3 regions of the Mesobacillus thioparans genome follow, and region 3 is predicted to be linked to each of the others. Evidence: predicted binding sites of a transcription regulator. Region 3 holds the regulator's gene; each other region holds the start of a gene.
What was found. Region 3 encodes Rex, which represses fermentation and respiration genes when NADH is low (regulators of the CRP and FNR family bind a similar motif). Its sites were predicted from a motif close to TTGTGAAATATTTCACAA; they were not measured.
Positions count from the first base shown of each region.

Region 1: a site for Rex is predicted at 1,319-1,336, ahead of arcA (arginine deiminase). Genes of this name have one in related genera too.
Region 2: a site for Rex is predicted at 1,182-1,199, ahead of ACNAZ4_RS17180 (formate/nitrite transporter family protein). Genes of this name have one in related genera too.

Region 1 is NZ_CBCSFH010000006.1:120,205-123,488, forward strand. It holds gene ACNAZ4_RS11925 (Crp/Fnr family transcriptional regulator) at 1-355, shown strand, start outside; gene ACNAZ4_RS11930 (hypothetical protein) at 466-1,143, shown strand; gene arcA (arginine deiminase) at 1,474-2,709, shown strand; gene argF (ornithine carbamoyltransferase) at 2,738-3,284, shown strand, end outside.
Region 2 is NZ_CBCSFH010000011.1:75,960-79,243, reverse strand. It holds gene ACNAZ4_RS17185 (endonuclease MutS2) at 1-909, shown strand, start outside; gene ACNAZ4_RS17180 (formate/nitrite transporter family protein) at 1,219-2,058, shown strand; gene ACNAZ4_RS17175 (XapX domain-containing protein) at 2,115-2,285, opposite strand; gene ACNAZ4_RS17170 (MFS transporter) at 2,491-3,284, shown strand, end outside.
Region 3 is NZ_CBCSFH010000024.1:4,453-7,736, forward strand. It holds gene ACNAZ4_RS23140 (ABC-F family ATP-binding cassette domain-containing protein) at 1-1,137, opposite strand, end outside; gene moaC (cyclic pyranopterin monophosphate synthase MoaC) at 1,318-1,812, shown strand; gene ACNAZ4_RS23150 (redox-sensing transcriptional repressor Rex) at 1,839-2,495, shown strand; gene ACNAZ4_RS23155 (YdiK family protein) at 2,521-2,721, opposite strand; gene ACNAZ4_RS23160 (CPBP family intramembrane glutamic endopeptidase) at 2,725-3,284, opposite strand, start outside.

The sequences.
Region 1 (3,284 bases), on a different contig from region 3:
TCATATATTGGAGGATTTTTTGAAAGCTAACCAAAAACTGCTTATAAAAATCATCAACAGATTATCTGATATTCTCAGCCTCCACCAAAAACGCGTCCAGAAAATCGTAATACCCAACGCCCAGGAAAGGGTTATGCATACACTCCAATTTTTAATGGAGGACTTAGGTGAAAAAGACGGAACGGATATGGTAATCAATTGTCCCCTTACCGCAACGAAGATTTCCAGAATTTCAGGTACAACCAGGGAAACAGTCAGCCATATAATGAATCAACTAAAAAAGGAGAAAATCATTTCAGTGTGTGAAAAAAAAATCAGGATTCATGATCCTAATTACTTTGAGGCCCTATTTTAAAAGCAAATTCGTCCCCAGATAAAAACTCCTATGCAAATTTGTTGTATTTTTCCTCCTCTCTCCATATACTAAATTTTAAATTAACTGAAAATTTTAGTAGGGGGACGTAAATGACAAGAGTTTATTATCATGTGCTTGGAGCTGCCACCTTCTGCTTTGGCTTGCTCTTGTTGATAAAATTGCCAGGGGAATCTGCTTTATTAGGGGAAAAACTATTAAATTACTCTATGACCGCCAATTGGTCTACAATCAAGAACACCCCATTTGTCCCTCTTTTTGCAGCGTTAATCCAGGTTATAGGCATACTGTTAATCGCTGTCTGGCTTAAGAAAGAAAAGAGCGGGCACTACGAATTTTATAAAAGATGGGAACCCGCAATCCTGGCGATTTTGCTTCTCGCAGTTCCTTTCCTTCTTAACGAAACATTAGGGACAGCTGCCAAAACATTCGCCTTTTCGGGCAAAAAAGGACCAGCGGCAGTAGAATATATAAAAGATAAAAGCTCCTGCCATTTATCTGAGCAAGAAAGCAGCACCATTGAATGTTATATAATCTTAAAAAACTATCAGCACCATTCCCAGCAGCTGGCTATCTTAACTATCCCCTGGCAAGAAAAAGCAAGTGACAATCAAATTTTCAAAGTACACCTGGGACAGCGACAGGAAAAAAAGATTCATTTAACCTTATCAAAAGCTAACATAACTCAATCACAATTAAATCAAATAGCTAAAGGACTTGCCCCCGACCTTCAGATCATTAAAGCCGCTGATGCAGAAAAACGCTCTTGACCCTCAAGGGCTTTTTCTTTTTGTCCAAATAAAGTTGGAAATTTCTAAATAATAGAACTTTTTATGCAGTTTTTTGTATATATGCACTTTTTATTCAAAATCATTCGCATATTGAGCAGATTATTATACGATTTCTTGATATTAATGCAAAGAAATTAATCTATCGAACAAATTTATGTGAAGAATTTCACATTTAATATGTAAGGGTACTTACAATTTAAAGCGCTTACATTCATTAAAATAAAGGTGTAGCAAGGATTCAGAGAAAAGGAGGAGCGACAAATGAATACTACGATTGAACTGGCTTCCAGCAACCCTTCAAAAACTTCCATGAAACATCCGATCCATGTCACTTCGGAAATTGGCACACTCAAAACAGTATTGCTTAAACGGCCGGGTATAGAAGTCGAAAACCTGGTTCCAGAATATCTGCAAAGGTTATTATTTGATGATATTCCTTACCTCCCCATCATTCAGAGAGAACACGACTATTTTGCAGAGACACTTAGAAACAGAGGGATCGAGGTACTTTATTTAGAGAAACTGGTGGTTGAAACCTTAAGCAACGAAAAAATCCGCAGACAGTTTGTAGATGAAATGCTTAGAGAGAGCCAATCAAGCGCGAATGGAGCCACAGATACCTTAAGGGAATATCTTCTTTCATTCCCTACCCAGGCAATGGTCGAAAAAATCATGGGCGGTGTTTTGAAAAGGGAAATAGACACAACGAAAAAAGTTCACTTATACGAATTCATGGAAGATCACTATCCATTCTATCTGGATCCAATGCCTAATCTTTATTTTACCCGTGATCCTGCAGCCTGTATCGGCAATGGTCTCTCCATAAATAAAATGAGGGAACCTGCAAGACAACGTGAATCTTTATTCATGGAATACATCATGAGATATCACCCACGCTTTGCAACCCATGACATCCCTGTCTGGCTGGACCGTGATTATCCATTTTCGATTGAAGGAGGGGATGAGCTCATTCTCAATGGTGAAGTCATAGCTATCGGTGTGTCTGAGCGGACATCTGCAAAAGCAATCGAACAGCTTGCAGTCAATCTCTTCAAAAAACAGACTGGCATCAAAAAAGTAATGGCAGTTGAAATACCAAAATGCAGAGCATTCATGCATCTGGATACAGTTTTCACCATGGTTGATCACAACAAATTTACCATCCATCCAGCAATACAGGATTCAAGTGGACATATGAACGTTTATATCCTTGAAAAAGGAATAGACGAAAACGTGGTCAGTATTTCTCATCGCACTAACCTTCAGGATGCTTTGAAAGAAGTGCTTGGACTCAGCGAGCTAATTTTAATTCCTTGCGGAGGTGGTGATGAGATTGCTTCATCCCGCGAACAATGGAATGACGGTTCCAATACTTTGGCAATTGCTCCTGGAGTTGTCATCACATATGACCGCAATTATATATCAAATGAACTGCTTCGCCAGCACGGTATTGAGGTCATCGAAATTCCCAGTTCCGAACTGTCACGGGGACGTGGCGGCCCGCGCTGCATGAGCATGCCAATCGTACGCGAAGATCTAAAATAATTCTATTCATACAAAAGGAGAGATTAAAATGATCTTTACAATACCAGCCCTACAGGGAAGAAGCTTTATTGCAGAAAAAGATTTCAGCCGTGAAGAATTCCTCTTTTTCATCTACCTGGCTGAGAAATTGAAGAATGAGAAGAAGCTTGGAATTCCTCATCGGTATCTTGAAGGAAAGAATATTGCGCTCCTATTTGAAAAACCCTCAACAAGAACTCGCTGCGCATTTACTGTCGCATGTACAGATCTTGGAGCACATCCTGAATACCTGGGGAAAGACGACATTCAGCTTGGGAAAAAAGAATCCATTGAGGATACTGCAAAGGTTCTTGGCAGGATGTTCGACGGCATCGAATTTCGCGGCTTTGAGCACAAAAAAGTTGAAATGCTCGCAGAACATTCAGGTGTTCCAGTATGGAATGGTTTAACTGATACATGGCACCCTACCCAGACACTTGCAGATTTACTGACTGTCAAGGAACATTTCGGCAGGCTTGAAGGCATTAAATTCGTATATGCAGGTGATGGCAGGAACAACGTTGCAAACAGCCTTTTGGTAGGAGGCGCACTCGTAG
Region 2 (3,284 bases), on a different contig from region 3:
GTGTCTATTAAAACAGCTGGGCTGCTGGTGTTGATGTCACAGAGTGGATTGCTGCTGCCGGTTGGAGAGGGCAGTATATCAGGAGTTTTCCATAAAGTCCTTGTCGATATAGGGGATGGTCAAAGCATTGAGCAAAACCTCAGCACCTTCAGTTCGAGGATCGTGAATATCATTGATATTTTAGAGAAAACAAATGACAGGACACTTGTCCTGCTGGATGAGTTGGGATCCGGAACCGACCCGGGAGAAGGAATGGGATTGGCAACAGCCATACTTGAAAACCTGAACAATAAGGGAGCAACCATATTCGCTACTACGCATTACAGCGAAATAAAAGAATTTGCTGATGCTCATGAAGATTTCATGAATGGCTCAATGGAATTCGACCTGGAAACATTGAAGCCTACTTATCGGCTGCGCATTGGAAAGGGAGGCGAAAGCCAGGCTTTTGCAATTGCCCTGAAGCTGGGGGTCCATCCTAAATTAATAGAAAGGGCACATATGATCACCTATAAATCAGAAAAGAACTACACAGAGCTGTTTCAAGATAACAGTGAATTAAAAGATAGGGATAAGCAGATTCTCGTCAACAAGCATAAAAGGAAAAAAGCGGCCGATATCAGTAAAACAGCCCGTCAATTCGATATGGGCGACAGTGTTTATGTAACGAGTTCAGGAGAACTTGGCGTCATTTATAAAGGGCCTGACAGCAAAGGTAATTATATTGTGCAGCTTAGGAATGGAAAAGTAGACGTGAATCATAAACGTCTGAAATTGAACATCCCTGCTGCAGAGCTATACCCGGAAGACTACGATTTCAATATTCTTTTTGAATCAAAAGAACATCGGAAGCTGTTGAACCAAATGGAGAAAAAGCATATTGAAGGTAGTATGATCAGGGAAGACTGATGGGGTTAATAAAGGTGAGGGTGGCAGGCCAAGGAGCGGAATTGTTGGCCATGACAGGCAATATTCGATTCAATTGTTCAAAGTCACCCTGCTTTTATTTAATGAGGTCTTATAGGGGAAACCCCCTATTCGCACTTAAGAAATTAGCAGTAAAAGAACTTAAACTGTTAGTAAATATATGATGGAAACGCTTTAAAAAAGGTCATAAACAGTTCAAGTGTTTACCTATTAACAAACGGTTTGATCAGGTATATGATTAAATCAACAACAAATTGTGATTTTTTTCACAAATGAAACGGGGTCTTACACTTGAGCAGCCAGCCTATCGATATTGCCATTGGTTATGCTTTGAAAAAGCGAGATTACTTAAAAGAGTCGAAATCGAAGTATCTAATGAGAGCCGCACTTGCAGGTGTTTACATTGGTTTTGGCATTATGGTTTCCTATCGCCTGGGGGAGTACTTCTCTGATGTGCATTCTCCAGCAACACCAATCGTAACCTCAATCTTTTTCGGATTGGCTCTTGTTCTTATTTTATACGGTGGCGGAGAGCTTTTTACAAGCAATACGATGCTTTTGACCATCAGTTCACTTAAAAAGGCGACTTCGTGGAAGGATACCGTCGAAAATTGGCTGGCTTGCTATGCAGGTAATTTAGTGGGTGCTATATTTTTTGGGGTGGTCATTATGTTATCGGGAATCTTCACTTCGCCGGAAAAAACACAGTATATGATGGAAGTCGCTGGTATGAAGATGAATACCCCAGCCAGTGAACTGTTTTTCCGCGCAATCCTCTGTAACTGGCTAGTTTGCCTGGCTGTCTGGGTGCCATATAATATTAAGGGAGATGGAGCGAAAATCGGGGTAATGATGCTGCTTGTGTTTGCTTTCGTGGTTTCAGGGTTTGAGCATAGTGTAGCAAACATGGTGCTGTTTTCGATTGCCCTTCTTGTTGAACACCCAGAAACCATCAGTATTGCTGGGGGGCTTCAGAATCTCTTAACCGTTACTATCGGGAATATCATTGGAGGGGCATTTTTCGTGGGAACTATTTATGTATACCTGGATGGTACAAAGCATGTCAGGAAACAAAAACAAGTGGAATCAAACGTATTATATCGGCAAAAAGCTATGAAACAATACTCATAAAACAAAAAAAATCCGCGGATGCTCCGTGGATTTTTTGTTTTTGAGATCAGGTACCTTCATCCTTTAAAAGAGTTCAAAATCCATTCTCCAACTACTCCACCTAAATAAACCCCGACAATACCCAGTACACCGGCCAATACTGGTGGTGCAGGAAGCGGAAGCTTGAGGAATTTAAATAACATCCCAACGATCAAACCAGCAACCAGGCTTAATATTATTTCTCTCATGATTTCACCGCCTTTTATGGCAAGATGGATTAAATGAATAGGTGAGCAGACGTCTGATCACTTAAACCAACATTATTTTAACATGACACCAGTCGAATGAAAACGCTTTATTATTGCTTTATTTTGTATAAAATGATTTTTTCTATTCTTATACTAGAATAGTGGTAAAATATAACTCTATAAATTGTCATCATGGAGGATTCAGATGGAAAAGCAAGTAAAGCAGAATATCCTTACGCTTCAAGGGTTTTATCTTTTTGTATTTTTCGGGATCGGAAGTCTCTTCCCTCTATTGAGTATATATTTAACAGAAGTGGAGAAATTGAATGGTTATCAGATCGGTCTGATTTTGTCGATAGGCCCTGTAATCATGATTTTTTTCCAGCCATTCTGGGGAATGCTTGCCGATATGAAAAATTATCATAATCGGCTGTTAACACTAACGACATTAATAACAGGCATTGCTGCTTTGGGCTATCTTGTATTTGACAAGTTTTTATTATTCTTAATTGTAGCCACAATCCTGGCGATTTTCCAAAGTGCGATCATTCCATTATCCGATAGTATCTCCTTAAAATATACAAGCAAAGTCGGTGTCAACTATGGAAATGTGAGATTATTCGGATCACTGGGGTTTGGCCTTGCGGTATTCGTAATGGGGAGATTATCTGAATGGAAGCCAGAGGTTATTTTTTATGCCTTTTTCTTGACATTGGTGATTGCTGCTGGTTTTTCATTGAAAATGCCAAAAGAATCCTCTGACAGGTCCAGCAGTCTCTTTTCCGGTATGAAGGATTTATTGCGAATGAAAAAATTTCTGGTTTTCCTCGGTGTAACATTCATGATTTTTGGCCCTAATCTTGCGAACAATTTTTATTTCAGTCTGTTCGTAGAGGATAGGGGCGGGACATACACCGGGATTGGAATTGCATTTCTTATTGCGGTACTATCCGAAATCCCATTCATGAGGGCTGCAGGCAGCTGGATTCGCAAATTAGG
Region 3 (3,284 bases):
TTTTTCGACAATGGTCTTCAATAAGGTCGACTTGCCGACTCCATTCGGACCGACCAGTGCCGTGCTGTCGCCGCGGGATAGGTTAAAAGTGATATCTTCTGAAACGATCTCATTCTGATAGCCAACGGCCAATGTGTTCACCTTCAGGACGTCATTCCCGCTCTGGCGTTCGATCTGGAAGCTGAAGGAAGCAGACTTTTCGTCTCCCATCGGCCTGTCCATCCGGTCGATCTTCTCGAGCTGTTTCCGGCGGCTCTGGGCCCGTTTCGTTGTCGAAGCCCTGGCAAGGTTCCGCTGGATAAAGTCCTGCAGCTTGGAGATCTCATCCTGCTGCTTTTCGTATAGCTTCAGGTCGCGCTCGTAATTTGCGGCCTTCTGTTCCAAATACGAGCTGTAATTGCCGGGGAACTTCATCAGCTGGTGACGGGAGATTTCGTATACTTGGTTCACAACTTTATCCAGGAAGTAACGGTCGTGGGAAACAATCAGAATCGCACCGTCGTAGCCCTGGAGATACTGCTCAAGCCAGGAAAGTGTGTCAATGTCCAGATGGTTCGTCGGTTCGTCGAGAATCAGAATATCAGGACGTGTCAATAACAGCTTGGCGAGGGCAAGCCTTGTTTTCTGTCCTCCGCTTAAAGTGGAGATTTTTGTGGAATAATCAAAAGACTGGAAGTTCAAGCCGTGAAGGACCGAACGGATGTCAGCTTCGTACTGGTAACCGCCTTTTTCCTTGAACTGGACCTGCAAAACGTCATAATCCTTCAAAACTCTTTCATATTCCGACTCATTCGACAGGATGCCGGGATCGGACATTTTTTCCTCAAGCCGGCGCAGTTCTTTTTCCATGCTGTGCAGATGGTCAAAGACCGCCAGCATTTCATCCCAGATGCTTTTCTCGGATTCCAGCCCTGTATTCTGGGCAAGGTATCCGATTGTCGTTCCTTTCGGGCGGATAATCTCGCCGCCATCATGGGATTCAAAACCGGCAATGATTTTCAGCAGGGTTGATTTTCCCGCACCGTTCCGGCCGACCAATGCAACACGGTCATTGGTCTGTATTTCAAACTTGATATTCGATAAAATAAGATCAGCAGCAAAATATTTTGATAGCTGATTGACTTGTAATAGAATCATTATTTTTCACCTCTAATGCCTTAGGGATAGTGTAACCCAATCCTATGGGCTCGGCAATATGTGCGGCCTGCTATAGGGAGCAAGCTATGAAAAATTTCCCCTCTATATGTGAAGATAGAAACAAAGTTCACACACAAGTTTGTGAAAATAGTGTATTATTTGGTTGAAAGGAGCTTGAATATGGCAGAATTTACGCATTTTAATGAAGAGGGAAGAGCGAAGATGGTCGATGTCAGTGAAAAACCTGAGACGGTCCGTACGGCAGTCGCCCATTCAAGCATTACCGTTAATCAAGATATATATGTAAGGATTACTGAAAATAAAATAAAAAAAGGCGATGTACTGGCAGTCGCGCAGGTTGCTGGCATCATGGCGGCCAAGAAGACATCCGAGATCATCCCGATGTGCCACCCGATTCCATTAACAGGCATTGACCTTTCGTTTGATTGGGAGCAAAATGGTAATGACTATATATTAAATATCGCAGCAGCTGTTAAAACAAAAGGAAATACAGGGGTAGAAATGGAAGCGTTAACAGCAGCGTCAGCATGCGCGCTGACTGTCTATGATATGTGCAAGGCCGTCGACAAAGGCATGGTGATCGGCAAGACCTATCTCGTGGAAAAGACTGGCGGGAAAAACGGCGATTTTAAGAGAGATGAGAAGCTAAAATAGAAATACGAACGGGTGGAGGATGGAGAATGACGAATGATGCTATGAAGATTCCGCAGGCAACCGCAAAACGTTTGCCGCTGTATTACCGATTTTTATTGAACTTGCATTCTTCAGGCAAGCAAAGGGTATCATCCGCGGAGCTGAGTGAAGCGGTAAAAGTGGATTCTGCTACGATTAGAAGGGACTTTTCCTATTTCGGGGCTTTGGGTAAAAAGGGTTACGGCTATAATGTGAATTACCTGCTGACTTTTTTCCGAAAGACGCTCGACCAGGATGAACTCACAAAGGTTGCGCTGATTGGTGTCGGTAATTTGGGAACGGCGTTTTTGAATTATAATTTTTCCAAAAATAATAATACGAAAATTGAAATTGCCTTCGATGTCGACCAGGATAAGGTAGGGACGCAGATTGGCGATGTGCCTGTCTATCACATGGATGACCTTGATAAGGTTGTTGTCGAGGAAGGCATCCAGGTGGCGATCCTGACGGTGCCATCAGCGGTGGCACAGCCGATCACGGACAGACTAGTACAGGCGAATGTGAAGGGCATCCTGAACTTCACGCCAGCGAGGCTGAATGTGCCGCCTTCTATCAGGATCCATCATATTGATCTGGCAGTGGAATTGCAATCATTGATTTATTTCTTGAAGCATTATCCGACTGACAGTGACTCAGAAGAATAAAAAATGGCTCCTTCATTTGAAGGAGCTATTTTTTCTGCATTTGTTTAAGTTTGAAATGAAACAGGATCATCCTGATGCCGGAGCCGAAGTCGAAGGTGGCGAGCAGGACGAGCAAATAACTGAAAAATCCCCAGCCTGAGTCGTTGACATTCTGGATGGCGAAATAGGTGAATAAGATGCCTAACAAGATGTAGACAATGCCTGAGAACATAGGCGATTGCTTCATGACTTAAAATCCCCCAATAAAGCTTTGAATTTTCTCTGCTTCTCTTATCATTCTCTCTATGTCTTCTCTGAATACGGATTGAAGCAGGACAACCATTGTATTCATTGTAACATGGGCGATGATCGGCACGATGATCCGCTTTGTTTTTACATACAGGAAGGCAAAGGTAAAGCCCATCGCCGAGTAGAGGATCACATGCTCTGGCTCCATATGGGCCAGTGCAAAGATGACGGAACTGATCAAGGCTGCAAAGAAGAAATTCATTTTCTTTTGCAGGCTGCCGAAGATGATCTTCCGGAAGACGATTTCCTCCAGGATCGGACCGATGATCGAGCTGACGAGGATGACGACCGGGAACCTTTCGATCAGCTTGATGATTTCCTGTGTATTCTCCGAGCCCATTTCAATTCCAAGCATGCTTTCGATGCTGCCAGCAATCGACTGGGCGAACAGGGCCAGAAAGACCCCGGCGAAAGCCCAGGCCGCCGAGCTTGCCGGCGAAGATGCTTCGCGCAAATCTGCATGTATGTTTCGTTCTTTCCTTAAAATCATCAGGATGATCA